Regions from separate parts of the Sporomusa intestinalis genome, predicted to be linked through region 1. Evidence: riboswitches for the same ligand, from Rfam matches in the RefSeq annotation. Region 1 holds a riboswitch; the other holds the start of a gene.

What was found. Region 1 has a riboswitch for lysine ahead of dapB (4-hydroxy-tetrahydrodipicolinate reductase). Riboswitches for the same ligand answer to the same signal wherever they lie in the genome.
Region 2: linked by a shared signal. The riboswitch ahead of lysA (diaminopimelate decarboxylase) and the one ahead of dapB (4-hydroxy-tetrahydrodipicolinate reductase) in region 1 are both predicted to bind lysine.

What each region holds. Positions count from the first base shown of each region.
Region 1 is NZ_AP042390.1:2,485,808-2,501,655, forward strand. It holds gene infB (translation initiation factor IF-2) at 1-891, shown strand, start outside; gene rbfA (30S ribosome-binding factor RbfA) at 919-1,275, shown strand; gene ACZ481_RS11615 (DHH family phosphoesterase) at 1,278-2,246, shown strand; gene truB (tRNA pseudouridine(55) synthase TruB) at 2,243-3,127, shown strand; gene ACZ481_RS11625 (bifunctional riboflavin kinase/FAD synthetase) at 3,411-4,328, shown strand; gene rpsO (30S ribosomal protein S15) at 4,476-4,742, shown strand; gene ACZ481_RS11635 (polyribonucleotide nucleotidyltransferase) at 4,967-7,078, shown strand; gene ACZ481_RS11640 (polysaccharide deacetylase family protein) at 7,184-7,906, shown strand; gene ACZ481_RS11645 (glycosyl hydrolase family 18 protein) at 8,030-9,268, shown strand; gene ACZ481_RS11650 (N-acetylmuramoyl-L-alanine amidase family protein) at 9,292-10,167, shown strand; gene ACZ481_RS11655 (M16 family metallopeptidase) at 10,324-11,577, shown strand; gene ACZ481_RS11660 (dCTP deaminase/dUTPase family protein) at 11,590-12,030, shown strand; gene ACZ481_RS11665 (hypothetical protein) at 12,119-12,439, shown strand; gene ACZ481_RS11670 (YlmC/YmxH family sporulation protein) at 12,452-12,727, shown strand; gene ACZ481_RS11675 (general stress protein) at 12,794-13,453, shown strand; lysine riboswitch at 13,563-13,733, shown strand; gene dapB (4-hydroxy-tetrahydrodipicolinate reductase) at 13,844-14,638, shown strand; gene ACZ481_RS11685 (aspartate-semialdehyde dehydrogenase) at 14,691-15,722, shown strand; gene dapG (aspartate kinase) at 15,734-15,848, shown strand, end outside.
Region 2 is NZ_AP042390.1:3,754,230-3,770,077, reverse strand. It holds rRNA gene ACZ481_RS17780 (16S ribosomal RNA) at 1-732, shown strand, start outside; rRNA gene rrf (5S ribosomal RNA) at 901-1,017, shown strand; rRNA gene ACZ481_RS17770 (23S ribosomal RNA) at 1,361-4,361, shown strand; tRNA gene ACZ481_RS17765 (tRNA-Ser) at 4,726-4,816, shown strand; tRNA gene ACZ481_RS17760 (tRNA-Glu) at 4,879-4,953, shown strand; tRNA gene ACZ481_RS17755 (tRNA-Val) at 5,030-5,105, shown strand; tRNA gene ACZ481_RS17750 (tRNA-Asp) at 5,112-5,188, shown strand; tRNA gene ACZ481_RS17745 (tRNA-Arg) at 5,287-5,363, shown strand; tRNA gene ACZ481_RS17740 (tRNA-Thr) at 5,464-5,539, shown strand; tRNA gene ACZ481_RS17735 (tRNA-Tyr) at 5,548-5,632, shown strand; tRNA gene ACZ481_RS17730 (tRNA-Ile) at 5,638-5,714, shown strand; tRNA gene ACZ481_RS17725 (tRNA-Leu) at 5,722-5,807, shown strand; tRNA gene ACZ481_RS17720 (tRNA-Leu) at 5,826-5,911, shown strand; rRNA gene ACZ481_RS17715 (16S ribosomal RNA) at 6,225-7,783, shown strand; tRNA gene ACZ481_RS17710 (tRNA-Ile) at 8,084-8,160, shown strand; tRNA gene ACZ481_RS17705 (tRNA-Ala) at 8,186-8,261, shown strand; rRNA gene ACZ481_RS17700 (23S ribosomal RNA) at 8,614-11,530, shown strand; tRNA gene ACZ481_RS17695 (tRNA-Asn) at 11,710-11,785, shown strand; tRNA gene ACZ481_RS17690 (tRNA-Met) at 11,911-11,986, shown strand; tRNA gene ACZ481_RS17685 (tRNA-His) at 11,994-12,069, shown strand; lysine riboswitch at 12,275-12,450, shown strand; gene lysA (diaminopimelate decarboxylase) at 12,554-13,810, shown strand; gene ACZ481_RS17675 (Spo0E family sporulation regulatory protein-aspartic acid phosphatase) at 14,046-14,216, shown strand; gene ACZ481_RS17670 (hypothetical protein) at 14,326-14,535, shown strand; gene ACZ481_RS17665 (hexokinase family protein) at 14,608-15,848, shown strand, end outside.

The DNA of each region.
Region 1 (15,848 bases):
CGCGTTGGCGATACTATTATCGCCGGCACAGCCTACGGCAAGGTGCGGGCCATGGTAAATGACCGGGGCGAAAAAGTGAAAAAGGCTGAACCGTCCACCCCGGTGGAAGTACTTGGTTTAACTGATGTTCCACAGGCCGGCGACACACTGGTAGCCGTAGATGAACGGACGGCCCGGGTTATTGCTGAAAAGCGCATTGCCAAAAAACGTACTGAGGAAATCAAGCAGTCCCAAAAGGTTTCTTTAGATGATTTATTTAAACAAATTCAGGAAGGCAGCCTGAAGGATCTTAACATCGTTGTTAAGGCCGATGTTCAGGGCTCGATCGAGGCTCTCCGCCAGTCACTGCTTGGCATTAAAAACAAGGAAGTCCGGGTTAACATTGTTCACGCGGGCGTCGGGGCGATCAATGAATCTGATGTCATGCTGGCGGCGGCGTCCAATGCGCTCATTATTGGGTTTAACGTTCGGCCTGATGGCAATGCCCGCAAGGCTGCGGATAATGAAAAGATAGACATTCGGCTCTACCGGGTTATTTATGATGCGCTAAATGATGTGGAAGCGGCAATTACAGGCATGCTGGCGCCCGAGTTCAAAGAAGTCCCGTTAGGCAGGGCAGAGGTGCGTCAGGTGATTTCTGTTCCTAAAGCAGTTGTTGCCGGCTCCTATGTACTGGAAGGCAAAATAACCAGCACCGCCCAGGTACGGCTTATCCGGAACGGTATTGTTGTTCATGAAGGCAAGCTGGAGTCGCTGCGGCGCTTCAAAGATGATGTTAAAGAGGTTGCCCAGAATTATGAATGCGGCATAACGATTGAAAAGTTCCGCGATGTTAAAGAAGGCGACATTATTGAAGCATTTACAATGGAAGAAGTTGCCCCCCGGGGATAAGGGCAATATGTAGCGGAGGAATTTATTATGGGACAATTGCGGGTAGAAAAGGTTCAGGAATTCATCAAGCAGGAAATCAGCAAGCTGATTCTGACTGAACTAAAAGACCCTCGGATTGGTTTCGTAACGGTAACCAGAGTGGAAGCTACTGGCGATCTACGCAGTGCCAAGGTATATATCAGCCTTATGGGCAGCGATGAGCAAAAAGCAGAGACCTGGGCCGGACTTACCAAATCGTTAGGCTATATGCGGGCTGAAATAGGTAAACGTATTCGTATGAGATTTGCTCCCGAATTATCGCTGCATCTTGACGAAACATTGGAATATAGTGCACGAATTCAGGAACTTATCTTGAAAATTAAGCAGGAAGAAGGCAAGCAATAACAGTGGAAGTATCTATTGCACACAGTGCTGAGCTGTTAAACAGGGCTAATCACATTATACTGACTGCTCATATTCATCCTGATGGTGATGCTTTGGGATCACTGCTCGCTCTCAATGCATACCTTTCGTCCCAGGGCAAGCAGGTTAGAATGCTGCTTGATGATGAAATCCCCCGGACCTTTAAATTTCTGGCTGACTGGGAAAAGATAGAAAAGCCGGACAGCTCCGAAATTGAAGCCGACCTGCTGGTCGTGCTTGATGCCAGCGACTTAGAGCGGGTGGGCAAAGTCCGCAACGCGGTAAAAGCTCCGATATTAAACCTGGACCATCATATCTCAAACCTGAAGTTTGCCGATTACTGGTATGTGGACAGTCAAGCGGCCGCTACCGGTGAGATTATTTTCAAGCTGCTTAAGGCAGTGCCGGCGGCGATTACAGCTGACATGGCTACCGCCTTGTTCACGGCCATTGCGACTGACTGCGGTTTCTTCCGGTTTGCCAATACATCGGCCGAAACGCTGCGATTTGCTTCTGAGCTGGTGGCCCTGGGGGCTAAGCCTCATATTATTTCTGAATATCTGGATACAAAACCGCTGGCTGTTATCGCAGCCTTGCCGAAAGTCCTGGAAACCCTGGAGATCCTTGACTGTGGTCAGGGCCGGCAGATTGCGGCCCTGACACTGCGCCAGGAAATACTGGCTGATCTGAGGGAGGATACGGAGGGATTCATTAACTATCCCCGCAATATTGAGGGGGTCGAGATAGCGGTCATGTTTAAGGAAACGGATAATAGCGTGAGGGTAAGCCTGCGCTCCAAAACGGTTGATGTCAGCAAGATTGCCCTGGGGTTTGGCGGCGGCGGCCATGCCCGGGCTGCGGGCTGCACTGTCGCCGAACCGTTAAGCAAGGCCAAGCGGCTGATCCTGGAGGCTGCTAAAAAACAGTTAGCCAAAGGCGCAAGTATTAAATGATGCAAAGTGGTTTAATTAATGTTCTTAAACCGCCAGGCATGACTTCCCATGATGTGGTTGCCTACGTTCGACGACTATATGGGATAAAGCGTGTTGGTCATGCCGGAACGCTGGATCCGGCGGCGGCCGGGGTTTTGCCGGTATTTGTCGGCAACGCCACCAGGCTTGTTGAATATTTGGCTGATGCTGATAAAAGTTACCGGGCTGAACTCACTTTTGGCCTGGAAACAGATACCGGCGATGATACCGGGCAGATTCTCCGGCGCTGTCCGTACACCCGGCCGCAGCCGGGCCGGATCGAGGCTGTTTTTGCCTCGTTTATCGGTGTATCCGAGCAAGTTCCGCCGATGTACTCAGCGGTTAAAATTGGCGGGAAAAAACTATATGAACTGGCTCGCGCCGGTCAGGTTGTGGAACGGAAAGCGCGTAAAATTGTCATTGAGAAGCTTGCGCTTGTCTCGGAAACGGAAACCGGCCTTGTTTTTGATGTACATTGTTCCAAGGGAACGTATATCCGTACACTGTGTGCTGATATTGCCCGCCGGTTGGACTGCCTGGCAGTTATGAGTTTTTTGGTTCGGACGCGGGTGGGCAGTTTTTGTCTGGAAAAATCATTGACACTGGAAGAGATTGCCGCAAATAAAGAACAGGCGCTGCAAGCTGCGGATGCTGCGCTTACCCATCTGCCGGCTGTTATACTGTCCGAGCAGGAGGCACAGGCAGTAAAGAACGGCCGTTCCATCCCCGGCCGGCCAAGCGGGGCTGATTTAGTAAAAATGTATGACTGCCGGCAGAATTTTATTGGTATTGGCCGGGAAACAGGTCAGCGTACAGAGCAGCCAATGTTAATGCCGGTGAAAATTTTAAGTCCGGACCGGTAATGGCAGCCCACACCGGGTTGGCGTTTCACCCAAGGCCGGCACGAGTACCGTACGGCACTTGGAATTTTTTTGTTAGGCGACGCACGGTACTAGTGTTCTTGACCACATTATCTTTTTAGTTTGATGACGGCCAAAATGGCCAATGGCGGCGTCAGCCCCTCCTAGCAGACCCCTTCCCGTATGCGTCGTCGGCGCTTCCTTGCCCTTGGCCATTTTGTCTCGCCCTAAAACTAAAATATAACCTGGCCAAGACACTAGCTGCAATGAGGAGAAACAGATCAGTATGAAAGTCTTTACCCAAATAGAAAACATACGTCATCAGGCTCCTGTGTTCATAGCCTTAGGAACCTTTGACGGTATTCATATCGGCCATCAGGCGATCATCACCCGCGCTGTTAAACAGGCGAAAGAGCGCAATTGCGCCAGCGCGGTGTTTACCTTCAGCAATCACCCGCTTAGTGCGATTGATCCTGAGCGCTGTCCACCGCTGCTTGTAACAAATCAGGAGAAAATTGACCTCATTGCCGGGTTAGGTGTGGATATATTGTTTAATGTTCCCTTTACCACCGAATTTTTGCGGCTGAGCCCGCTCCACTTCCTGAATAAACTGGTCAGCAGCATTAACCTCAGGCATGTTATTGTCGGAACCAATTTTACCTATGGCCACCGCGGGGCCGGCACACCAGCCCTGCTGAAAAAATTTGGCGCAAAACATGGTTTTACCGTCGACGTGGTAGGAATGGTAGATGTGGACGGGGTGATTGTCAGCAGTACAAGCATCAGACAACTGGTGGCCGACGGTGCGGTTAAGCAGGCCGCAAACTTGCTGGGACGGCGGGTAAGTATAACAGGGAGGATTATTGAGGGTGATAAGCGGGGCCGCGAGTTAGGCTTTCCCACCGCAAATCTGGCGATTCCTCAAGGACTGTCTGTACCTGCCGACGGGGTTTATGCTGTTTACGTACAGGACGAGCAGGGGCTGCATTTCAACGGGGTTGCCAACATTGGCAATAATCCTACTTTTACCAGGCAAACCCGGCGCATCGAGGTACATATTCTTGATTTTGACCGTGTTATTTACGGACAGCAGTTAAAAATACAATTTATCGACAGGATCAGGGGCGAAGTTGCTTTTAACGATATCGATCAGCTTAAACAACAAATGGCGGCAGATATTGAATTTGCACAAAAAATATTTTAGATCAACAGTAAAGGTTTACAGGGCATGATTTTTATGGTAAAATATCTTTTAGTGATTTAATCACTGTTTTTAACCATAGCGAGGATAGTCGAGTCTCCGGCGATGTCTTGGCTAATGGGGATAGTAAGTAAAAGGAGGTGAACCATCGTGTTGACACCTGAAAACAAACAGAAGCTGATTGAAAAATACCGTGTACATGTAAATGATACCGGATCGCCAGAAGTACAGATTGCAATCCTTACGGAACGGATTAATTACCTGACTGAACATTTGCGCGAACACAAAAAAGACCATCATTCCCGCCGGGGGTTATTGAAAATGGTAGGTCAACGCAGAGGTCTCTTGAACTATCTGCGTGAAAGTGATATTGAGCGCTACCGGTCCATTCTCGAAAAACTTAATTTAAGAAAATAAAGAAAGAAAACACGGCTTGCGCCGAGCCTTGGGCGAAAGCAAAAGCCGATGTTGCCCTTATCCAGGAAAAACTAACCTTTTTATCAGGACAAGAAAAGCGGATTATCCGCTTTTTTTATTTTTTTCCAGGTTAAAGAAAAATAAAAAAGGGAATAATAAGAAAAATGTCGAACAGTTAATCTTTGCTAAAAGAAAAGGGGTTTATCAGAGGAGGAAAACAAAATATGGAAAAATTCCAGTTGGAATTAGGCGGCCGGACCCTGATCATTGAATCAGGGAAGATGGCTAAGCAGGCCAGTGGCGCTGTGCTGGTGCGCTACGGCGATACCGCCGTACTGGTAGCTGCGACCCAATCGGCTGAACCGCGGCAGGGGATTGACTTTTTCCCCTTAACAGTTGACTATGAAGAGCGTTTGTATTCTGTGGGGAAAATTCCCGGCGGTTTTATTAAACGGGAAGGCCGCCCCAGCGAAGCGGCGATTTTAGCCGGCCGCTTGATTGACCGGCCTATTCGGCCCCTGTTTGCCGATGGCCTGCGTAATGATGTTCATGTAGTGGCTACAGTGATGTCGGTAGATCAGGATAATCCTCCCGATATTGCCGCCATGATTGGCGCATCCTGCGCTTTGGGTATTTCTGATATAGTTTTTAACGGGCCAATTGGCGGTGTGCGTGTTGGGTTACTGGACAATAAGTTTATTTTAAACCCTACCGTAGCGCAGCAGGAACTAAGTGATCTTAATTTAGTTGTTGCCGGCACCAAGGATGCTATTCTGATGGTTGAGGCAGGAGCCAAGGAGCTATCGGAAGAGACTATGCTTGAGGCTATTTTATTTGGCCATGAGGCAATTAAAGAGATCGTCGCTTTTCAGGAAGAGATTATTGCCAAAATTGGCAAACCCAAAAAAGAGAAAACCTTATATGAAGTCCCGGCTGAGATCGACGCGGCTATGCGTGAATTTGTGACTGCCGACTTAAAGGCCGCGGTAGCGAATAAAGACAAGCTCCAGCGGGAAGAGGATATTAAACAGGTTAAAACCGATGCTGTTACCCATTTCCTTGCCCTTTATCCGGATAAGGATAAGGATATTAACTATATGTTCCAAAAGATACTTAAAGAGATTGTCCGGAAAATGATTACGGTTGACAAGATCCGTCCTGACGGCCGCCAGATTGAAGAGGTAAGACCGATTACCTGTGAGGTTGGACTGTTGGCCCGTACTCATGGTTCCGGCTTGTTTACCCGCGGCCAGACTCAGGTTTTTACCATTACCACCCTTGGTGCGATTGGTGACGAGCAGATTCTTGACGGCCTCGGCGTTGAGGAGTCTAAACGCTATATGCACCATTATAACTTTCCTTCCTTTAGTGTAGGCGAGACCAGGCCGTCACGCGGTCCGGGCCGCCGGGAAATCGGACATGGCGCCTTGGCGGAACGGGCCTTATTGGCGGTCATTCCCTCGGAAACCGAGTTTCCCTATACGATCCGGCTGGTATCGGAAGTCATAGAATCCAACGGGTCAACCTCAATGGGCAGCGTTTGCGGCAGCACCTTATCGCTGATGGATGCAGGGGTGCCGATTAAAGCACCGGTGTCCGGGGTTGCAATGGGGTTAGTCAAAGAGGGCGATCATTATACTATCCTCACCGATATTCAGGGCATGGAAGATGCGCTGGGCGATATGGACTTCAAAGTTGCCGGCACGGCGCAAGGCGTGACCGCCATGCAGATGGATATGAAGATATCCGGTATTACCAAAGAAATTTTTGTTGATGCCCTGGCCCAGGCCAAACGGGGACGGATGCATATTATGGGGAAAATGCTTGAGGTCATCAGCGAGCCCAGAAAAGAATTGTCTCCTTTTGCCCCCCGCATCATAACCATGGAGATTGACCCCGATAAAATCCGCGATGTCATTGGACCAGGCGGGAAAACCATTAAGAAGATTATTGAAGAAACCGGGGTTACGATTGATATTGAGGATGACGGCAAAGTCTTTATTGCTGCTGTTGATGTTGCCGCCGGCCAAAAAGCCGTACATATTATTGAAACACTGGTACGGAGTGTGGAAGTGGGTGCAACCTACACCGGCAAAGTGACCCGGTTGATGAATTTTGGCGCTTTTGTCGAGATTCTTCCCGGTAAAGAGGGGCTTGTTCACATCTCCCAACTGGCCCGTGAACGGGTGGCCAAAGTTGAGGATGTTGTCAAAGTAGGCGATGAAATAACCGTTAAAGTAACGGAAATTGACCGTCAGGGCCGCATTAACCTCTCCAGAAAAGAACTGTTAAAAGCAGAACCGCGGGAAACTGCCCCGCAAGGAACAGCGCAGTAATCAGACAGAACGGGGGACTTGGCACAAGCCAAGTCTTTTTATTTTGCTCATAAATTCCTGCCGGCGCTAATACACTGTACTACAGGTGTGACAGGAGTTGATGGAATGCAATGTAAAATAGTAATGGTAGGAAAAATCCGTTATTGGTATGTATACTTTGCTGTTGGTGTATTCATGACAGTGGCTATGTTGTCAGGCAATCTCCAGCCGCTGGTGGCTACCAACGAACTCCCGGCAGTGCCGCCGCCTGTTTTTCAGGGTAATTCGTCTCAGCCCCGGGTTGCCTTTGCCTGCAATGTATTCTGGGGCGAGGAGTATCTGCCGGCTATGCTTAAAACCTTTGATGAAAATAATATCCATATCACTTTCTTTATTGGCGGCAGCTGGGCCAACCGCTATCCGGAGGTGCTAAAAGACATAGCCAATAAAGGCCATGAACTGGGGAACCATACCTACAGTCACCCCCACCCCAACAATTTAAGCAAGGAAAAAAATAAAGAACAGATACTCAAAGCAGAGGAGCTTGTCACCAGCCTTACCGGCATAAAAACCAATCTGTATGCCCCTCCGTATGGTGAGTACAACAATACCGTTCTCCTGGCCGCCCAGGAGCTGAATTATACCACGATTATGTGGAGCATCGACACCGTTGACTGGAAACGGCCGCCACCGGATATTCTGCAAGAACGGGTGCTGAAAAAACTTCATAATGGCGCTATTATTCTCATGCATCCAACAGCACCGACAGCGCAGGCTTTACCAGGGCTTATCAGTGAGATTAAGAAACGGGGATATACGATTACTACAGTAACTGATATACTAAACTAACAAAAATAGGCAGGTTAAAACCTGCTTTTTTTATTGCTTAAATAGAATAAATATGATACTATGATTTACATAAAAAGATAACATGAGGTTATCATGTTTATCTGCTGGAATGGAGGCTGATCTATGAGTAAGCTCAAAAAAATGATATCCTGGCTGGTAATTATGGTGTTCATGCTAACTGTTATGGCACCTGTTACGCCGGCGTACGCTTTTTCAGTAGCTGATCTGTTAGGACAAGCCAACGGTTCCGGCGAAACAAGCGCCGTTTCCGGCGCAAGCACAGGCCAGGGTATGGTGGATATTTTACTGGGACTGCTTATGGGCAGGTTTCTGGGCAATACCTCTGGCACGCCGGCCAAGGAGACCGGCCAGGGCAGTCCGGCCAGCGGCTGGGCCAAGGCCGGGCCGAAAGAACTGGTTGGCTTTTATGCCGAATGGTGGGGGGCAGACACCTCTTCCTATAACTCAATGATGAAAAATGCTGATGTAATTAACACGATTGCCCCCTTCTGGGCAACTCTGCAGGCTGACGGCACAGTAACAGACCGTGGCGGCAATGATCATATGTCTGTGGTTAACAGTGCCGGCCAGAATGATATAACCGTATTGCTGCTGGTCAATAATGCCAAGCAGACTGGCAATACCGTACCCATTCATACGGTGTTGTCAAATCCTGAGCTCCGGTCTAAAGCCATTCAAAATTTTGAGGCTTATCTTAAGAAATATGACCTGGACGGCATCAATATTGACTTTGAAATGGTGCCGGCTACCGACCGGGACAACCTGACCGCGTTCATGCGGGAGCTTTATGCCCGTCTGAAACCACAGGGGTATATTGTGTCGATTGACGTTTTTCCGAAACAGGATGAAAACAATGATGTGGCAGCTGCTTACGATTATGCCGAGCTTAGCAAGTATGCCGATAAAATTATGATTATGACTTATGACAATCATGGGGCCTGGAGTGGTCCGGGACCCATTGCCGATATCGGCTGGGTGGAAAAAAGCCTAAATTATGCCCTGAAGTTCATTCCCAAGGACAAGCTGTTTCTGGGCATTGCCGCTTATGGGTATGACTGGTCGGCTAAAGGCACTCAGTCTTTAGAGTATAAGGCGATTATGGATCTGGCTAAGCAGTATGGCCGGAAGGTGCAATGGGACGACAATTCGAAATCTCCGTATTTTAGCTATAACGCAGCTGATGGTACTGCGCATACGGTCTGGTTTGAAAACAGCGAGAGTTTGAAATATAAACTGGCGCTGCTCACCAAATATGATATTGCCGGTGCCGCCATGTGGAAACTTGGCGAGGAGGACCCGGCTGTCTGGCCGGTACTGCGGGACACGTTCCGCAATGAGTAAAATATTGACGCAGGAGGTATGCTGTGTATAGTAAAAAAATAGTAACACTTGTATTGCTGTTTGTTTTGGTTATCAATGTGGCAGGACCGGTACAAATCGGCCAGGCCGCAGCTTTGGATAATGTCATTGGGGCTTTGGCAGCTTCGAGTGTCCCGGCAACCGACGGGGGCGGGTCAAATGTATTTGACAAGCTGTTTAGCCTATTATTCGATAAAATACTGGGTCCGATTTTTAATATCTTTGGTGGCGATAAAACAACCACTGTGCCGGATAATCCGGTAAAAGTAACGCCCCTGCCATCTGGCGGCGGCAGTGCCGGCAGTGTCACCAGCAGCGGCCTGCGGGGGAAAACGATTGTTATTGACCCCGGGCATGGTGGCAGCAATCCCGGTGCTGTAGCTAATGGCACCAGGGAAACGGATAATAACCTGGCTGTTAGCTTAAAACTGCGGGACAAGCTGCTCAGTGCCGGCGCCAACGTAGTCATGACCAGGGAAACTGACCGCACAGTAGCGGCTGAAGGCAGTTCATTAGGCCAGGAGCTGGCGGCACGGGTCAATATTGCTGAAGCTAAAAATGCCGATATGTTTATCAGTGTTCACTCCAACTCCAACCCTAATCCCGCCATTTTCGGCGCTATGACATTCTATCCGGCCGGCAAGTCGTCCAAACTGGCGCAGACAGTACAGGATCATATCATTAGAGAAACCGGTGCTGTGGACAAAGGCACCTCCTCCGCGACTTTCTATGTTCTGCGCAACACGACAATGCCCAGCATTTTAGTGGAGATGGGCTTTGTTAGTAATGCCGCTGAAGCCCGTAAGCTGCAGGATGACAGCTACCGGAATAAGATTGCCCAGGGTATTTTTAACGGAGCGGCCCAATACTTCAATAATTAGCCGCTTGCTTACACTTATTAAACAGAGACAAACGTTAATTCGAAATCTCTGTTTTTTTCTTCGTCAATATTAGGTATAATAGGGAGTATAATTAGCCAGGCACGTTATTTTTAGCTGGCAAGCTCACTGCTATTTGCGTATGAAAAGGAGATTTACATGTATCAAAAGTCAGTGTTACCTAATGGGATTCGTATAGTTTCTGAAACAATTCCGTATGTTAAATCAGTGACAATGGGGGTATGGATTGGCACAGGCTCAAGATTTGAAGAGGGATATAATCATGGTGTTTCCCATTTTATTGAGCACCTGATGTTTAAAGGCACGGCCAGGCGTTCGGCCAAAGACATCGCTGAAACAGTTGATGCCGTCGGTGGCCAGCTTAATGCCTTTACAGCCAAGGAATATACCTGTTATTATTTAAAAGTGCTCGATTCCCATGCTGATTTAGCGATGGATGTTCTCAGCGATATGCTGCTGGCCTCAAAGTTTGCGGAAGATGATATCGAGCGGGAACGTCAGGTAGTGCTCGAAGAGGTGCATATGTATGAGGATTCACCGGATGAACTGGTCCATGATATTCATCTTGACACCACCTGGTCCGGGCACCCTTTGGGCCGGAATATTCTCGGCACCGCCGATTCCATCGGCCGGTTCAGCCGTAAACTGGTAACAGAGTACTGCCGGGACTTTTATACGGCCGATAATGTTGTTATTGCCGCCTCAGGCAATGTGACCCATGCTGAGCTGGTGAGGCTGGCAGCGCAGTATTTTGCTGTTATGGACGGGAAAAAGAGCAAGCCGGCGATAACGGCACCGGCCCTTACACCGGCCAGAACGGTTGTCAGCAAGGATATCGAGCAGGTGCATATCTGCTTAGGGACGGTGAGTGTTCCTCAGGACCATCCGGAAATTTACCCGGTGCATATCATGAATAATATTTTGGGCGGCGGCATCAGCTCCCGGTTATTTCAGGTGATCAGGGAAGAGCGCGGACTGGCGTACTCGGTTTACTCTTATCAAAATAACTATAAGGATGCCGGGCTGCTGACCATCTATGCCGGGACCCGTCCCGGCAATGTTAATGAGGTGCTGGCGCTGATCATGGCTAACCTGAAAGCAATGAAGCAGCAGGGCATAAGCCAGCAGGAGCTGACAAAGTCCAAAGAACAGATAAAAGGAAATCTGCTGCTGGGCCTGGAAAGCTCCAGCAGCCGGATGTCACGTATTGGCAAACTCGAGGTTACTTTAGGAAAATATGTAGCACTGGAAGAGGTTGTTAATAAAATAGATAAAGTAACCCTTACAGATATTAACAGAATGATTGCGCAGATGTTTACCAACGAAAATCTGTGCTTTACTGCCCTTGGGCCTGTCGACTCCAAGGATATCAACACAAATATCAGTTTTTAACAGGGGGATCATATGATTAGAGGGTTCGAAATCGTCAGTCGTTATGTAGAGAGCGGCATCAGCCTGCCTGTTCGCAAAACGGCAGCAAGTGCCGGTTATGATATTGCCGCCGCCGAGGACAGCACCTTGCTGCCGGGAAAGGTTACCTTAGTGCCCACAGGTCTGAAAGCCTATATGGCCGGCGATGAATATCTGGGCATTCATATCCGCTCCGGGCTGGCTGTAAAGCAGGGCCTGAGCCTGATTAACGGCCAGGGAATTATTGATGCCGATTATTACAATAATCCGGATAATGAGGGGCATATCCTAATCGCCGTTTTTAATCACGGAGACCAACCGGTGCCGATCGCCAAAGGCACCCGGCTGGCGCAGGGAATTTTTTATAAATATCTGCTTGCCGATCATGACAGTCCGGGCGGACAGCGCCTGGGCGGCTTGGGCAGTACCGGCTAAAAACTTCAAGGGGAAACCCTTGAAGTTTTTTTCATATTCTCTTTTGCGCTGCATATACATTGATAGAAGCAGCTTGTGGGGTGGTTCTTTGTATACGTGGGCAATTTTAATGGTAATTATTCTGGCTATTATGTGGTCAATATGGCTGCGGGTCTGCCACTGCCGCCTGGCATTAGACAACCTGCCCCAGGTTGAGCCGCGGCCATCGCCATTTTCCATTGCGGTGCAGGAACTGGTAGCTACTGCCGGCGGTGTTTATCTGTCGCTGGTTATGATTGTCTCTTTTTTAAAACTTGAACTGCCTGAACGGATTACAGTAGGCATACTGTCTTTCGACCCACTGGCGATGACGGCGATCGGAGTAGCCGTGATTCAGCCGGCTATTAGTAAATTATTTCAAAAAAAGTAGGTGGATGGATGCATGCGGATAAGTGAAATGACAGGTAAAGAAGTGATAAACTTAGGCGACGGCACCCGTTTGGGCACGATTGGTGAATGTGATCTGGCATTTGACAGCCGTACCGGCGCAATCAGCGGTTTAATACTGCCAAAACATAAAACTATTTTTCAGTTTTTAAGCGACAGTCAGATCACAAGCATTCCCTGGCATGCAATCAGGCGTATTGGCGACGAGGTTGTTATTGTTGATTTAAATAATGCCTATGACCGTATGTATTCAAGGTTTGAACGGGAATAAAAAATCCAGTGCTGGTTAAACCTAACAGTAGGCTGAATATCAGACTAATGTTAGGAGGTTTTTACAATGACGACAACCAGTAATAACAATCAGGACAATATGTTTAATCCGACAATGGCGCAAACGGAAGGTCAGGCAGGCAACGCCTTGGTCAATAACTATTCCAGTGCCCAGCCGCAGGCGGCAAGTGCAAGCACCGCGTCCAATACCCAGCAGGCTTCCATGCAGGCCGGCGGCCAAGGCGTGAAAAGCGTGATTGGCGTATTTAACTCCCGCGCTGATGCTGAAAAAGGGGTTAACGCCCTGAGAGCCCAGGGTTTTACAACAGAAGAGATTAATATTGTTTCCAAGGACAAAAACAAGCAAAAGGGGCAGGGGAGCGAATACTTTGAGGATGATATTACCGACGGGGCGCTGACCGGCGGGACTTTGGGCGGTATTGGCGGCTTGCTGTTAGGCGCGGGTGCACTGGCCATTCCCGGTGTGGGGCCAATACTGGCGGCCGGCCCGATTGCCGCTGCCTTAAGCGGCGCTGTCGCCGGCGGCATTGCCGGTGGTTTAATCGATTGGGGCATTCCGGCCGAAGCGGGCAAACGCTATGAGCAGCAGGTCGCACAAGGCGGAATTCTCGCCATTGTCCGCTCAGACGCGGCTAAGGTTAATCAGGCGGCTCAGATCCTCCGCCAAAATGGGGCTAAGGATGTGGAGACCCACGCCGTAAAATAGTCAGACTGGTTTTTTATTGTCAGAAAGCAGTCAGCTTTCAATATTTATTGACAATACTGGAACCTTTATTATAAAATGTGTATAAAATGAATAAGCAACATCCTGTACAGGATGAAGTAGAGGTGCGGGAGTTAAAAGTACTTTCAGTAAGAGTGGCATCAGTGACCTGAAAGGAAAGGGGCGACCGCCGAAGTAAGTTAGACTGCCGGGTCTACTTATTGGTCTTATATCAAATAGGTTTAAGACTGTCACCATTACTTGGTGGAGCGCTATCTCATCTGATTGGGGAGGATATATTATATTTTCCTATTGTCAGAAAACGTTGCCATATGGCAGCTGGTGAGAAGCGCTCACCGGCTGCTTTTCTTATTAACAGGAGGTGGATAGCGCTTGACTAGGGTAATGGTTTGTGGCGCTTACGGTAAAATGGGCCGAGAGGTTCTACGGGCCGTGTATCAGGATGAGCACTTGAGTTTAGTGGGTGCGGTAGATACTAACTCTGATTTTGCCGATGTGGGGGAGCTTATGGGGGCAGGCAAGACCGGGGTGACTGTCGGCAAGGATTTGGCGACAGTGATTAATGAAACCAAACCCCAGGTAATGGTGGATTTTACCAATCCTCAGTCGGTAATGAACAATATCAGAGTCGCAATAAAAAACGGGGTATGCCCTGTCGTCGGCACTACCGGCCTGGGAGCCACTGATTTGGATGAGGTCCGCCGGCTGTGTGCGGCGGCTAAGGTTAATGCAATTATTGCGCCTAATTTTGCCATTGGTGCTATTTTGATGATGAAATTAGCGCAGGAAGCAGCGAAATACCTGCCGCATGTTGAGATTATTGAAATGCACCATGACCAGAAACTGGATGCTCCTTCCGGTACGGCCCTTAAAACGGCTGAGCTTATTACCAAGGTCAGAGGGGAAATGTGTCAGGGCCATCCGGCTGAGCTCGAAAAGCTGACAGGTGCCCGCGGCGGCGAACTGGCCGGGATCAGGCTGCACAGTATCCGCCTGCCGGGGTATGTGGCGCACCAGGAGGTTATCTTTGGCGGTCTGGGCCAAACTCTCACCATCCGTCATGACTCCATATCACGGGCGTCATTTATGCCGGGTGTGGTGCTGGCCTGTAAAAAAGTGCTTACTGCTGGCGGGCTGACTTATGGTCTGGAGGATTTACTGGGCTAAATGCGCCTAAAGGTGCGCATGCTAACGTCAAACATATGGGGGAGTTGTTGAAATGAAAAAATATAATGTAGCAATTTTAGGAGCAACAGGAGCTGTTGGCCAGGAGTTTCTGAAACTGATCGAGGAGCGGAATTTTCCGTTTAATGAATTAAAGCTGCTGGCCTCTGAGCGCTCTGCCGGCAAAGTCATTCCTTTTATGGGCAAAGACTACATAGTGGAAGCAGCTAAGCCCGAGTCTTTCAAGGATGTGCAGATTGCCTTGTTTGCCGGCGGCTCGACCAGCAAGGACCTGGCGCCGGCGGCTGTCAAGCACGGGGCTGTTGTTATTGATAACTCCAGTGCCTTCCGGATGGACCCGGATGTCCCGCTGGTAGTGCCTGAGGTCAATCCTGAGGCAATCAGGCAGCACAAAGGAATTATTGCCAATCCGAACTGTTCCACAATTATTATGGTGATGGCGCTGAAGCCGATCTATAATGCTGTTAAAATCAAGCGCATTGTTGTTTCAACCTACCAGGCCGTTTCCGGGGCCGGCAAAGAAGCCATTGATGAACTGACAAATCAGGTAACCGCACTTATGGAGAACCGGGCAGTTGCGGCCAATATCCTGCCAGGCGCCAGCCTGCCTAAGCACTACCAGATTGCCTTTAACCTGCTGCCGCAGATTGACGTATTTGTCGACGGGGATTACACCAAGGAAGAGATGAAAATGGTCCATGAAACCCATAAAATCCTGAATGACTATACCATCGGCATCACGGCGACAACCGTACGGGTACCGGTATACCGCAGTCATTCGGAATCAGTCAACATCGAACTTGACGGACCGCTGTCGCCTAAGGAAGCCAAGGAATTGCTGGCCGGCTTCCCCGGGGTGATAGTCCAGGATGATCCGGCAGAAATGATCTATCCGATGCCTGTATACACCTCTGACAAAAATGAAGTGTTTGTGGGCCGGATACGGGCCGACAAAACTGTGCCGCACGGATTAAATATGTGGGTAGTAGGCGATCAGATCCGGAAAGGGGCAGCCTTAAACGCTGTGCAGATTGCTGAGTACATGGTTGAGCATAATTTAATTTGAGGTGTAAAAAAATGCGGATAATCGTCCAGAAATTCGGGGGGACATCGGTTGCGTCACCCGAAGTGCGGGAACTGGTTTTGCATAAAGTACAGCAGGCCCGTGAGCAAGGCCTCAGCCCGGTGGTAG
Region 2 (15,848 bases), 1.3 Mb from region 1:
ACGATGGGTACTAGGTGTAGAGGGTATCGACCCCTTCTGTGCCGGAGTTAACGCAATAAGTACCCCGCCTGGGGAGTACGGCCGCAAGGTTGAAACTCAAAGGAATTGACGGGGGCCCGCACAAGCGGTGGAGTATGTGGTTTAATTCGACGCAACGCGAAGAACCTTACCAGGGCTTGACATTGAGCGAAAGGTCTAGAGATAGATCCCTATCTACGGATACGCGAAAACAGGTGGTGCATGGCTGTCGTCAGCTCGTGTCGTGAGATGTTGGGTTAAGTCCCGCAACGAGCGCAACCCTTATCCTTTGTTGCCAGCGCGTAAAGGCGGGAACTCAAGGGAGACTGCCGCAGAGAATGCGGAGGAAGGCGGGGATGACGTCAAGTCATCATGCCCCTAATGTCCTGGGCTACACACGTACTACAATGGGCTTAAACAAAGCGAAGCAAACCTGCGAAGGCAAGCAAAACGCAGAAACAAGCTCTCAGTTCGGATCGGAGGCTGCAACTCGCCTCCGTGAAGTCGGAATCGCTAGTAATCGCAGGTCAGCATACTGCGGTGAATACGTTCCCGGGCCTTGTACACACCGCCCGTCACACCACGAAAGTCAGTCACACCCGAAGCCGGTGGGGTAACCAGAAATGGAACTAGCCGTCGAAGGTGGGGCCGATGATTGGGGTGAAGTCGTAACAAGGTAGCCGTATCGGAAGGTGCGGCTGGATCACCTCCTTTCTAGGGAGAAGCGTTTGGGTTAACACCCAAACAACTTCCAGGTCGGTACATCTGGTTGATGCAAACCATTTACATTGTTTGGTTTTGAGGGAATGGTCTGTTAGCAAAAGTTACTTGTTGCAAAACACAAGCGACGATGGTAACATAGATATTCCTGACAACAAAAGATCCAGTGACGATAGCTGTGGGGTTCCACCTGTTCCCATACCGAACACAGAAGTTAAGCCCACAAACGCCGAAGGTACTTGGCTGGAAACGGCCCGGGAGATTAGGAAGCTGCTGGTTCCGGAACAAAAGTTCCACAACCTGCTTGTTGAAATACACAAGTGGTTGTGATAACATAGATGTTCCGCTGTTCCTTGAAAACTGCACAGAAGAAAGCAAGTAAAAGTACCTCTCATATGCAAATATGTGAAGTACCTTAACGAAGCGCAATTAAGATTTATTAAAACAAAACTTAAACCGAGCACAAGCAAAGTTTAAGTTGAGGCGAAACTGGCTAGCGTGTATCAGCTGCGAGGCGGAGGGAGGACGCGAACGGAGTCGTACTGGAAGTACGTCGAAGAGAGCGCCCGGACTGACAACGAAGTAGATGATGCGCGATAGACAGTTGCAGCTTTGCAGCAAAAGTCAAGTTATATAGGGCATACGGTGGATGCCTAGGCGCCAAGAGCCGAAGAAGGACGCGGTAAGCTGCGAAAAGTCATGGGGAGCCGCAAGCAGGCCCTGATCCATGAATGTCCGAATGGGGGAACCCAGTGGTGGTCATGCACCATTACCCGACTTAGGTTGGGAGGTAAGCCGGGGAACTGAAACATCTAAGTACCCGGAGGAAAAGTAATCAAACGAGATTCCCCAAGTAGCGGCGAGCGAACGGGGAAGAGCCCAAACCCGGATCGACATTCGACTTTCGACACTGGATTTTGGAAGAGTAAAACGATAGTTTTACGAATCCCTTACGAAAGTCTAAAGTCGTACGTCGAATGTCGACCCGGGGGTTGAGGACCGGCGGAAGTTTCGTCAGGCCTAGCCGAACTACCTGGAAAGGTAGGCCGCAGAAGGTAACAGCCCTGTAAGCGAAAGGCAGAGCGAAATGGCCGGAATCCAGAGTACCACGGGACACGAGGAACCCTGTGGGAAGCAGGGGGGACCACCCTCCAAGGCAAAATACTCGAGGCGACCGATAGCGCATAGTACCGTGAGGGAAAGGTGAAAAGCACCCCGGGAGGGGAGTGAAAAAGAACCTGAAACCGTATGCCTACAAGCAGTCGAAGGCCCGTAGGAGGCTGACGGCGTGCCTATTGAAGAATGAACCGGCGAGTTACAATATCCAGCAAGGTTAAGTGGAAGACACGGAGCCGAAGCGAAAGCGAGTCTAAAAAGGGCGAAAGTTGGATAGTGTAGACCCGAAACCGCAGTGATCTATCCATGGCCAGGTTGAAGCGCAGGTAAAAATGCGTGGAGGACCGAACCCGTGAGCGTTGAAAAGCTTTGGGATGAGTTGTGGATAGGGGTGAAATGCCAATCGAACGCGGAGATAGCTGGTTCTCCCCGAAATAGCTTTAGGGCTAGCCTCAGGAAGTAAGTACAGGCGGTAGAGCACTGATAGGGCTAGGGGCCTAATGGGTTACTGAACCTTGTCAAACTACGAATGCCTGTAGTGGAATCCTGGGAGTCAGACTACGAGTGATAAGACCCGTGGTCAAGAGGGAAACAGCCCAGACCATCAGCTAAGGTCCCCAATGCCGTACTAAGTGGCAAAGGATGTGGAGATACAAAAACAACCAGGATGTTGGCTTAGAAGCAGCCACCATTAAAAGAGTGCGTAATAGCTCACTGGTCGAGTGTCGCTGCGCCGAAGATGTCCGGGGCTAAAGTACGGAACCGAAGCTATGGCAAGTCTACGGACTTGGGTAGGGGAGCGTTCTATACCCAGAGAAGGTATACCGTAAGGAGTGCTGGAGAGTATAGAAGTGAGAATGCCGGTATGAGTAGCGAAAAGACAAGTGAGAATCTTGTCCACCGAAAGCCTAAGGATTTCTGAGGAAGGATCGTCCGCTCAGAGTCAGTCGGGCCCTAAGCCGAGGCAAAAAGCGTAGGCGATGGACAACTGGTAAATATTCCAGTACCACCTAGGATCGTTTGAGCGAAGGAGTGACACAGGAGGGCAGGCAAGCGCGAGGATGGAAAATCGCGTCTAAGCTTGTAGGGTGCATCACAGGCAAATCCGTGATGCTGGAACCTGAGGAGTGATGGGTAGCTGTTAGAGATAATGGCGAAATTGCTGATCCCAGACTGTCAAGAAAAGCTTCTAGTGAGAGACTAGGTGCCCGTACCGTAAACCGACACAGGTAGGCGGGGAGAGAATCCTAAGGTGCGCGGGAGAACCCTCGTTAAGGAACTCGGCAAAATGTCCCCGTAACTTCGGGAAAAGGGGAGCTTGTAAACCGTGTAGACCAGAAGCGGTCGAAGCGGGAATGAGTTGCAAAAAAGAGGCCCAAGCGACTGTTTACCACAAACACAGGTGCCTGCTAAAGCGAAAGCTGACGTATAGGTGCTGACACCTGCCCGGTGCCGGAAGGTTAAGAGGAGAGCTTAGCGGAAACGCGAAGGTTTGAATTGAAGCCCCGGTAAACGGCGGCCGTAACTATAACGGTCCTAAGGTAGCGAAATTCCTTGTCGGGTAAGTTCCGACCCGCACGAAAGGTGTAACGACTTGGGCACTGTCTCAACGAGGGACCCGGTGAAATTGAAATACCTGTGAAGATGCAGGTTACCCGCGACTGGACAGAAAGACCCCATGGAGCTTTACTGCAACCTGACATTGAGTTTTGGTAAATGATGTACAGGATAGGTGGGAGACTAGGAAGATGGGACGCAAGTCTCATTGGAGTCAATGTTGGGATACCACCCTTTATTTACTGGAGTTCTAACTCAAGGAGTAACGAAACTGAGGACAGTGTCAGGCGGGCAGTTTGACTGGGGCGGTCGCCTCCGAAAGAGTAACGGAGGCGCCCAAAGGTTCCCTCAGCGCGGATGGAAATCGCGCGAAGAGTGTAAAGGCAGAAGGGAGCTTGACTGCGAGACAGACAAGTCGAGCAGGGACGAAAGTCGGGCTTAGTGATCCGGTGGTACCGAGTGGAAGGGCCATCGCTCAACGGATAAAAGCTACCCTGGGGATAACAGGCTAATCTCTCCCAAGAGTCCATATCGACGGGGAGGTTTGGCACCTCGATGTCGGCTCATCACATCCTGGGGCTGAAGTAGGTCCCAAGGGTTGGGCTGTTCGCCCATTAAAGTGGTACGTGAGCTGGGTTCAGAACGTCGTGAGACAGTTCGGTCCCTATCCATCGCGGGCGTAAGAGACTTGAAGGGAACTGCTCCTAGTACGAGAGGACCGGAGTGGACGGACCCATGGTGTACCAGTTATCCCGCCAGGGGTAGAGCTGGGTAGCTACGTCCGGAAAGGATAAACGCTGAAAGCATCTAAGCGTGAAACCAGCCTTAAGATGAGGTCTGTCATTCGCAAGAAGTAAGGCCCCTTGAAGAAGACAAGGTTGATAGGCCAGGAGTGGAAGTGGAGTGATCCATGGAGCGGACTGGTACTAATAGGCCGAGGACTTGACTTTTAAGCAGCGAACCAGCTTGCCGCGAGCGAGAGCGAAACGGGAAGTTGTGTGAGTCGCTTAGTTAGAGCGGAGCGATAACATCCATAATGTATCCTTTAGCTCTGAACTGGCGACCGGTTCGCAAACATTAATTGGATGACTAATGCGCAAATCTTTCTTCTGTGAAGTTTTCAGGGAATAAAGAGAGAATTAGGAGGTTACTCGCTAACGCTCGTAACTAAGCGATTCACGCAGGTTCTAGCGTCGCGATGCTCCTAATAACCTGGTTCTCTGCTTATGGTTCTCTGCTTATGGTTCTCTGCTTATGGTTCTCTGCTTATGATTCAGATTATTCCAAATACTTGTTTGAATAATTATATTATATGGAGTGGTACTCAAGTGGCTGAAGAGGACGGTTTGCTAAATCGTTAGAGGTCGTGAGGCCTGCGTGGGTTCAAATCCCACCCACTCCGCCATAAGCACCCTGGGTTCTTACGAGCCGTTAGGCAAGATGAGAACCTGAATAAGTTTTGTTTCCGGCCCGTTGGTCAAGCGGTTAAGACACCGCCCTTTCACGGCGGTATCAAGGGTTCGATTCCCTTACGGGTCACCATCTTCGTTGATTCGAGGTTCAATAGGTCGCGCGTTCGAAGGAACGAACTCGCGAACGAAGCGAACCCACAAATAACGGGCGATTAGCTCAGCTGGGAGAGCGCCTGCCTTACAAGCAGGATGTCGGCGGTTCGATCCCGTCATCGCCCACCATTTAACGGCCCTGTGGTGTAGCGGTCTAACATGCCGCCCTGTCACGGCGGAGATCGACGGTTCAAATCCGTTCAGGGTCGCCATCTTACTCTCTGAGTGGAAGTTTTTTACTACGCTCAGAACTAAGCGATTCACGGTTATCGTGTCGCCTCGCGGTTCGATAACCTGGTTCGCTGCTTATGACTCCGTAGCTCAGCTGGATAGAGCGTTTGACTACGAATCAAAAGGTCGCAGGTTCGAATCCTGCCGGGGTCGCCATCTTACTTTTTGAGTGGAAGTTCTTTACTACGCTCAGAACTAAGCGACTCACGTATGTTCTCGTGTCGCCTTGTGGCTCGCGACAACATGGTTGTTATATGCTGGCGTAGCTCAATTGGTAGAGCAGCTGACTTGTAATCAGCAGGTTGGGGGTTCAATTCCTCTCGCCAGCTCCAGCTAATCTGGAGGGATTCCCGAGTGGCTAAAGGGAGCAGACTGTAAATCTGCCGTCTTTGACTTCGGTGGTTCGAATCCACCTCCCTCCACCATTTAAGGATCTATAGCTCAGTTTGGTAGAGCATCCGGCTCATAACCGGCGGGTCCTAGGTTCAAATCCTAGTAGATCCACCAATTACATGCGGTCGTGGCGGAACGGCAGACGCGCTAGCCTCAGGAGCTAGTGGGGGCAACCTCGTGGTGGTTCAAATCCACTCGACCGCACCATTATCTACCTAATTACATGCGGTTGTGGCGGAATCGGCAGACGCACCATCTTGAGGGGGTGGCGCTCACAAGGCGTGTGAGTTCAAGTCTCACCAACCGCACCAGTAAATGTCAATAGTATGATGAACAATACTATTGACATAAACAAATAAAAATGCTAATATACTTTTTAGTCGCTATTCAAGCGAATCCTAGCGCATCCATGCGCGTCGGTCCCGGGCAGAGCGTATCGTCCATGATACGCCTGTGATCCTAGCGCATCCATGCGCGTCGTTCCCTGAAAACTGAACAATGTAAAGAAATGCATCATAAAAGCCAGATGTGCGGTGTGCTGCCATGCAGCACAACCAACAACAATTTTGATTGAATTGAGCCGATAAAACGGCTTCAATATATATAGTCGCAAGGCTATGAACTTTATTGGAGAGTTTGATCCTGGCTCAGGACGAACGCTGGCGGCGTGCCTAACACATGCAAGTCGAACGGAGTAGTTAGCAATAGCTACTTAGTGGCGAACGGGTGAGTAACGCGTAGACAACCTGCCTCTGAATTGGGGACAACACCGCGAAAGTGGTGCTAATACCGAATGTGGTATCTTAGTTGCATAACTGAGATAAGAAAGGTGGCCTCTATATATAAGCTACCGTTCAGAGATGGGTCTGCGTCTGATTAGCTGGTTGGTGAGGTAACGGCTCACCAAGGCGACGATCAGTAGCCGGTCTGAGAGGATGAACGGCCACACTGGGACTGAGACACGGCCCAGACTCCTACGGGAGGCAGCAGTGGGGAATCTTCCGCAATGGACGAAAGTCTGACGGAGCAACGCCGCGTGAGTGAAGAAGGCCTTCGGGTCGTAAAGCTCTGTCGTTTGGGACGAACGTATCCTATGTGAACAATATAGGGTAATGACGGTACCAAAGGAGGAAGCCACGGCTAACTACGTGCCAGCAGCCGCGGTAATACGTAGGTGGCAAGCGTTGTCCGGAATTATTGGGCGTAAAGGGCGTGTAGGTGGCCTGGTAAGTCGTGTGTCTAAGTGCGAAGCTCAACTTCGTATGGGCGCAGGAAACTGCCAGGCTTGAGTGCAGGAGAGGAAAGTGGAATTCCCAGTGTAGCGGTGAAATGCGTAGAGATTGGGAGGAACACCAGTGGCGAAGGCGACTTTCTGGACTGTGTCTGACACTGAGGCGCGAAAGCCAGGGGAGCGAACGGGATTAGATACCCCGGTAGTCCTGGCCGTAAACGATGGGTACTAGGTGTAGAGGGTATCGACCCCTTCTGTGCCGGAGTTAACGCAATAAGTACCCCGCCTGGGGAGTACGGCCGCAAGGTTGAAACTCAAAGGAATTGACGGGGGCCCGCACAAGCGGTGGAGTATGTGGTTTAATTCGACGCAACGCGAAGAACCTTACCAGGGCTTGACATTGAGCGAAAGGTCTAGAGATAGATCCCTTACCTTCGGGTAACGCGAAAACAGGTGGTGCATGGCTGTCGTCAGCTCGTGTCGTGAGATGTTGGGTTAAGTCCCGCAACGAGCGCAACCCTTATCCTTTGTTGCCAGCGCGTAAAGGCGGGAACTCAAGGGAGACTGCCGCAGAGAATGCGGAGGAAGGCGGGGATGACGTCAAGTCATCATGCCCCTAATGTCCTGGGCTACACACGTACTACAATGGGCTTAAACAAAGCGAAGCAAACCTGCGAAGGCAAGCGAAACGCAGAAACAAGCTCTCAGTTCGGATCGGAGGCTGCAACTCGCCTCCGTGAAGTCGGAATCGCTAGTAATCGCAGGTCAGCATACTGCGGTGAATACGTTCCCGGGCCTTGTACACACCGCCCGTCACACCACGAAAGTCAGTCACACCCGAAGCCGGTGGGGTAACCAGAAATGGAACTAGCCGTCGAAGGTGGGGCCGATGATTGGGGTGAAGTCGTAACAAGGTAGCCGTATCGGAAGGTGCGGCTGGATCACCTCCTTTCTAGGGATAAGCAGAGAACCAGGTTTTTAGGAGCGAAAGCGACGCGGAAACCTGAGTGAATCGCTTAGTTCTGAGCGCAAGCGATAAGCAGAGAACCCAAGAAGGCGAGCCGCGAGGCGAAGTCTGATTGGTGTGAATCGCTTAGTTCTGAGCGCAAGCGAAGAACATCATATAACTAAGCGAGCTCTATTCCAGGTCGGTACATTTGGCAGATGCAGGAGATACTAGACGCACCATATGCGGTGGCTGTAGTAAATTCATTTACATTGTTTGGTTTTGAGGGAATGCAATATCCTCAATGGGCCTATAGCTCAGCTGGTTAGAGCGCACGCCTGATAAGCGTGAGGTCAGTGGTTCAAGTCCACTTAGGCCCACCAGTTTTATTTATATAGTTCACATTATGGGGGCGTAGCTCAGCTGGGAGAGCACCTGCCTTGCAAGCAGGGGGTCAGCGGTTCGATCCCGCTCGTCTCCACCATAAGTTTCAGAACCTATATTACCAATAATTACTTGTTGCAATACACAAGTAATTATGATAACATAGAGATTCCTGAAACACCATGTTCCTTGAAAACTGCACAGAAGAAAGCAAAGTAAAAGTACCTCTCATATGCAAATATGTGAAGTAGCTTAACGAAGCGCAATTAGGATTTTTAAAAAATGACTTAACCTTAGTCACAAGCAAAGTTTAAGTTGAGGCGGAGACTGGCTAGAAGGTGCCATATGCTAGGCGCCCCGGAAACCCGAGCCGTGCCGCGTACTCGCGTACGCAAACAATCGGGTTGAGGAGCAACAACGCAGATGGCGGCTTATAGACAGTCGGAGCTAGAAGTCAAGTTAGTAAGGGCATACGGTGGATGCCTAGGCGCCAAGAGCCGAAGAAGGACGCGGTAAGCTGCGAAAAGTCATGGGGAGCCGCAAGCAGGCCCTGATCCATGAATATCCGAATGGGGGAACCCAGTGGTGGTCATGCACCATTACCCGACTCAGGTCGGGAGGTAAGCCGGGGAACTGAAACATCTAAGTACCCGGAGGAAAAGTAATCAAACGAGATTCCCCAAGTAGCGGCGAGCGAACGGGGAAGAGCCCAAACCAGTGGACTTCGGTCGACTGGGGTTGAGGACCGGCGGAAGTTTCGTCAGGCCTAGCCGAACTACCTGGAAAGGTAGGCCGCAGAAGGTAACAGCCCTGTAAGCGAAAGGCAGAGCGAAATGGCCGGAATCCAGAGTACCACGGGACACGAGGAACCCTGTGGGAAGCAGGGGGGACCACCCTCCAAGGCAAAATACTCGAGGCGACCGATAGCGCATAGTACCGTGAGGGAAAGGTGAAAAGCACCCCGGGAGGGGAGTGAAAAAGAACCTGAAACCGTATGCCTACAAGCAGTCGAAGGCCCGTAGGAGGCTGACGGCGTGCCTATTGAAGAATGAACCGGCGAGTTACAATATCCAGCAAGGTTAAGTGGAAGACACGGAGCCGAAGCGAAAGCGAGTCTAAAAAGGGCGAAAGTTGGATAGTGTAGACCCGAAACCGCAGTGATCTATCCATGGCCAGGTTGAAGCGCAGGTAAAAATGCGTGGAGGACCGAACCCGTGAGCGTTGAAAAGCTTTGGGATGAGTTGTGGATAGGGGTGAAATGCCAATCGAACGCGGAGATAGCTGGTTCTCCCCGAAATAGCTTTAGGGCTAGCCTCAGGAAGTAAGTACAGGCGGTAGAGCACTGATAGGGCTAGGGGCCTAATGGGTTACTGAACCTTGTCAAACTACGAATGCCTGTAGTGGAATCCTGGGAGTCAGACTACGAGTGATAAGACCCGTGGTCAAGAGGGAAACAGCCCAGACCATCAGCTAAGGTCCCCAATGCCGTACTAAGTGGCAAAGGATGTGGAGATACAAAAACAACCAGGATGTTGGCTTAGAAGCAGCCACCATTAAAAGAGTGCGTAATAGCTCACTGGTCGAGTGTCGCTGCGCCGAAGATGTCCGGGGCTAAAGTACGGAACCGAAGCTATGGCAAGTCTACGGACTTGGGTAGGGGAGCGTTCTATACCCAGAGAAGGTATACCGTAAGGAGTGCTGGAGAGTATAGAAGTGAGAATGCCGGTATGAGTAGCGAAAAGACAAGTGAGAATCTTGTCCACCGAAAGCCTAAGGATTTCTGAGGAAGGATCGTCCGCTCAGAGTCAGTCGGGCCCTAAGCCGAGGCAAAAAGCGTAGGCGATGGACAACTGGTAAATATTCCAGTACCACCTAGGATCGTTTGAGCGAGGGAGTGACACAGGAGGGCAGGCAAGCGCGAGGATGGAAAATCGCGTCTAAGCTTGTAGGGTGCATCACAGGCAAATCCGTGATGCTGGAACCTGAGGAGTGATGGGTAGCTGTTAGAGATAATGGCGAAATTGCTGATCCCAGACTGTCAAGAAAAGCTTCTAGTGAGAGACTAGGTGCCCGTACCGTAAACCGACACAGGTAGGCGGGGAGAGAATCCTAAGGTGCGCGGGAGAACCCTCGTTAAGGAACTCGGCAAAATGTCCCCGTAACTTCGGGAAAAGGGGAGCTTGTAAACCGTGTAGACCAGAAGCGGTCGAAGCGGGAATGAGTTGCAAAAAAGAGGCCCAAGCGACTGTTTACCACAAACACAGGTGCCTGCTAAAGCGAAAGCTGACGTATAGGTGCTGACACCTGCCCGGTGCCGGAAGGTTAAGAGGAGAGCTTAGCGGAAACGCGAAGGTTTGAATTGAAGCCCCGGTAAACGGCGGCCGTAACTATAACGGTCCTAAGGTAGCGAAATTCCTTGTCGGGTAAGTTCCGACCCGCACGAAAGGTGTAACGACTTGGGCACTGTCTCAACGAGGGACCCGGTGAAATTGAAATACCTGTGAAGATGCAGGTTACCCGCGACTGGACAGAAAGACCCCATGGAGCTTTACTGCAACCTGACATTGAGTTTTGGTAAATGATGTACAGGATAGGTGGGAGACTAGGAAGATGGGACGCAAGTCTCATTGGAGTCAATGTTGGGATACCACCCTTTATTTACTGGAGTTCTAACTCAAGGAGTAACGAAACTGAGGACAGTGTCAGGCGGGCAGTTTGACTGGGGCGGTCGCCTCCGAAAGAGTAACGGAGGCGCCCAAAGGTTCCCTCAGCGCGGATGGAAATCGCGCGAAGAGTGTAAAGGCAGAAGGGAGCTTGACTGCAAGACAGACAAGTCAAGCAGGGACGAAAGTCGGGCTTAGTGATCCGGTGGTACCGAGTGGAAGGGCCATCGCTCAACGGATAAAAGCTACCCTGGGGATAACAGGCTAATCTCTCCCAAGAGTCCATATCGACGGGGAGGTTTGGCACCTCGATGTCGGCTCATCACATCCTGGGGCTGAAGTAGGTCCCAAGGGTTGGGCTGTTCGCCCATTAAAGTGGTACGTGAGCTGGGTTCAGAACGTCGTGAGACAGTTCGGTCCCTATCCATCGCGGGCGTAAGAGACTTGAAGGGAACTGCTCCTAGTACGAGAGGACCGGAGTGGACGGACCCATGGTGTACCAGTTATCCCGCCAGGGGTAGAGCTGGGTAGCTACGTCCGGAAAGGATAAACGCTGAAAGCATCTAAGCGTGAAACCAGCCTTAAGATGAGGTCTGTCATTCGCAAGAAGTAAGGCCCCTTGAAGAAGACAAGGTTGATAGGCCAGGAGTGGAAGTGGAGTGATCCATGGAGCGGACTGGTACTAATAGGCCGAGGACTTGACTTTAAACCCTCGTTTGCACAAGTGCAAACATTGATTGATACCTATTGCGCAATGCTTATCTTCTGTGAAGTTTTCAGGGAATGATGAAATTTAGGAAGTTACTCGCTAACGCTCGTAACTAAGCGATTCACGCAGATTTCTGCGTCGCTATCGCTCCTAAAAACCTGGTTCTCTGCTTATATTCCTCGATAGCTCAGTTGGTAGAGCAATCGGCTGTTAACCGATCGGTCGTAGGTTCGAGTCCTACTCGAGGAGCCACATTTTAGTCTTTGGAGATTTAGAGAAGGGGAATAAGGAGGTTACTCGCTAACGCTCGTAACTAAGCGATTCACGCAGGTTTCTGCGTCGCTGTCGCTCCTAAAAACCTGGTTCTCTGCTTATATCGCGGGATGGAGCAGTTGGTAGCTCGTCGGGCTCATAACCCGAAGGTCGTAGGTTCAAGTCCTACTCCCGCAACCAATTTATGGTGGCTATGGTGAAGCGGTTAACACGCCGGATTGTGGCTCCGGTATTCGAGGGTTCGAGACCCTCTAGTCACCCCAGAAATTAAGACGGGATTCTATTTTTCTGAGATAGATTTCCGTCTTTTAATTTATCTCTAGTGATGCCGTTCACTGCATATAATTGCATAGGGATATACTATACTACCTAAGTCAGGGCGTCGATAGAAGGGATTATATAAGATTTCCCCCGGCATATTGACATTGGTTGGGGTGTACTGGTATTATAGACATAATTAAATAACCGTTTTCCGATAGAGGTTGCGGGGACCAACAGTAAGTATACAGAGCTGGCAGCGATGATGGTACTGAAAGGGGCAAACCGCCGAAGTGAAGGTTTTGCCAGAAACTTTTGCTGGTTTTACGTTTAAGAAATGTAAGACTGTCACCTGCTGATAGTACAGGTGGAGCGCTATCTTGCACCAGCCGTTAAGAGCATTCTTTTGTTGCCAGGCAGTTTGCGAGATTTAGCGCAGACTGCTTTTTGTATTACTGGTACTGATTTTTGGAAGGGTAGGCGAAACATTTGGCTGAGAAAGTGATACCGTTTACAAAAGAACAATTAACAGAAATTATTAAAGAATACCCAACACCGTTTCATATTTATGATGAGCAGGCTATCCGTCGCAATGTCCGCAATTTAATTAAAGCCTTTGCTTGGGCGCCGGAGTTTAAGGAGTATTTTGCTGTTAAAGCCACTCCTAATCCTTATATTTTACAAGTGCTGAGGGAAGAAGGACTGGGAGCGGACTGCAGTTCGCTGGCTGAGCTTATTTTGGCTGAGAAAGCCGGTATGAGCGGGGAAGAGATTATTCTCACTTCCAATGATACTCCGGCTGTTGAGTTTAAGAAAGCGCGTGAGTTAGGGGCTATTATTAATCTGGATGATATTAGCCACATTGATTATTTGGATAAGCATGCAGGCATCCCGGATATGATTTCGTTCCGCTATAATCCGGGACCGTTGCGTGAAGGCGGCAACTCGATTATTGGCAATCCGGAAGAGTCTAAATACGGATTAACGAGGAAGCAGCTTCTGGATGCATACCGGATTATGAAGAGTAGAGGCGTAAAACGATTTGGCCTTCATACAATGGTTATTTCTAATGAGCTTGATCCCAACTACTTTGTGGAAACCGCCAATATGATGTTTGACCTTATTAATGAAATTTATCGTACTCTTGATATTAAGGTTGAATTTGTTAATTTTGGTGGAGGGATTGGCATTCCTTATCGCCCTGAACAAGAACCGGTTAATATTAACACAATCAGCCAGGGAATCAAAAAGGCGTATGAGACTAAGATTGCCGCTAATGGGCTTGCGCCGCTCAAAATTGCCATGGAGTGCGGACGGATGATTACCGGCCCTTATGGTTATCTGGTATCAACCGTGTTACACAAGAAAGAAATTTATAAAAATTATGTTGGCCTTGACGCCTGTATGGCTAACTTGATGCGACCGGCCCTATATGGTGCTTATCATCACATTACAGTCCTCGGGAAAGAAGACTGGCCGCTTGGCTATATCTATGATGTTACCGGATCGCTGTGTGAAAACAATGATAAATTTGCCGTTAATCGCAAGCTGCCTATGATCGATATTGGTGACGTATTGGTCATTCATGATGCTGGGGCACATGGTCACGCAATGGGCTTTAATTATAATGGTAAATTGCGTTCAGCCGAATTAATGCTGAAGAGTGACGGCAGTGTTCAGCTGATCCGGCGGGCAGAAACTATTGAAGATTATTTTTCTACTTTAGATTTTACGGGACTGGAATAAATAGGTTGTATAAGAAATCATCTGGTTATTGCCAGGTGATTTTTTCTAATATAAATATATAGGAGGCCATGTCCTTTTTCTAGCTGATGTTTTGGGAAATAATAAACATAGATTTTATTTAGTGTATAAAAAATTTCAAAAAAACAACTAAATCGTTCTTCCAAAATTAGGGAATATAGTTTATAATGTTAATTGTTGTTGAGAAGAGGTATTTTTCTGTGTGGGGGCGCGCTCGTTGTCTAAAAATATCGAAGCTTTGAATATCCTTGATATAATAGAATATTTACGGAGACAGATGAATTTGCTGGCTGCATCTTATGGAGTTTCTGATCCTCAGGTATTAGAAACCAGTCAGTTGTTAGACAGCCACATTAGCAAGTATTATCGTATTCAGCAGGATAATTAAGCAGTTAGTTGTCAGCTTGTTGATATAGTACTCAGACTGTTATAGATGCTAGTAAAGTACAGGTTCTTTCATTAAAAGCATAGTGTAAAACCATGGAAGAAGGTTTTTTATGAGCTGGACCAGTCTTGCGGCGATTGCTGTGGCAGGGTTTATTATAATCGATCAGTTTTATACTGCTGTAAACCTACGAATGCTTTTTATTGCAATTATTATTCTCGGCCTGGTGTGGCTGGATTTCAAACGAATGCTAATTCGTCTGGCTATTCGTCTACTGCGAGCTATAAGGTATATCTTTACTCCCAGCAAATATTATAAATAGCCTCTCGGAAGAGGCTCAGTTAATCATATATTAACCCGGAGGTAGATCATCCTGAACACATTAGCTGGAGTTTTGGCACTGATTGAGGAACAGTTTGTTATATCTACCGATTTTATGCGAGACATTGCTATTTGTTTTCAGCAGGACATGTGCAATGGTCTGGCTGGAAAGGCAAGTTCCCTGAAAATGCTACCGTCTTTTCTTGGTAATCCGACAGGCCGGGAGCAGGGGCAAGTAATTGCTATTGATTTTGGTGGTACTAATATTCGCGTATTGTTAGTCGAACTGGCTGGTAACGGTCAGGTTACTATTATTGACAAACGTGCAGCCCTATTAAAAGATAAGCATGGGAATTACGATTATACTGCGGCATCTGCCTCCGGTGAGGAACTTTTTGATTTCATCGCCGGCAAAATAGCTGAAATTGCACCCAGTGATGGTACATATCCCCTGGGGCACACGTTTTCCTTTCCCTGCCGGCAGCAAGGTGTTAACGAAGCCGTACTGATCACCTGGACGAAAGAATTTACAACGAGCGGGGTTGAAGGCCGGAATATCGGCGAATTATTGCAGGCAGCGCTGGCACGCAACGGGCTTAGCCATATTAAATCAGTAGCCGTAATTAATGACACTACCGGTACATTATTATCAACTGCTTATACCGACATGGCCACTTCGGTCGGATCAATCTGCGGAACAGGCCATAATACCTGCTACCTTGAACCTTGTCATCCTCTGACTGGACAGCCTATGATTATCAATTTGGAGGCAGGCAACTTTGACGGAATCCAGCAAACAGAATATGACAGGCAGCTCGATACGGACAGTGAAAAAATTGGATCTCAACGGCTTGAGAAAATGGCTTCAGGACAATATTTGGGTGAGCTGGTGAGACTGATTATTCATCAGCTCGCAATTAAGAGGCATATATGTATTGTTTCAGACAGGCTGCGGGTTCCTTATTCAGTTTCAACAGCAGACCTTTCACCGGTTCTGGCCGATGAATCACCGGCACTGGACGCTGTAGCCAATATGGCCGCTAAGTGTTGGGGACTTACTGGGTTAAGGATTCATGAGCTTGCGGCAATCAAGAGCGTTGCCCGCCTTGTTACAAGGCGTTCCGCCCGTTTAGTAGCTGCTACATGGGCTGGCGTTTTAATTAAGATTGATCCGATGCTAACAAGGCAACATACAATTGCGGTTGATGGCTCATTGTATGAAAAGATGCCAGGGTATAAAACTCACTTATTGGAGGCTATAGCGGAAATATTTAGTCAAAATGCCAAGCAGATAACGCTTAAACTAAGTAAAGA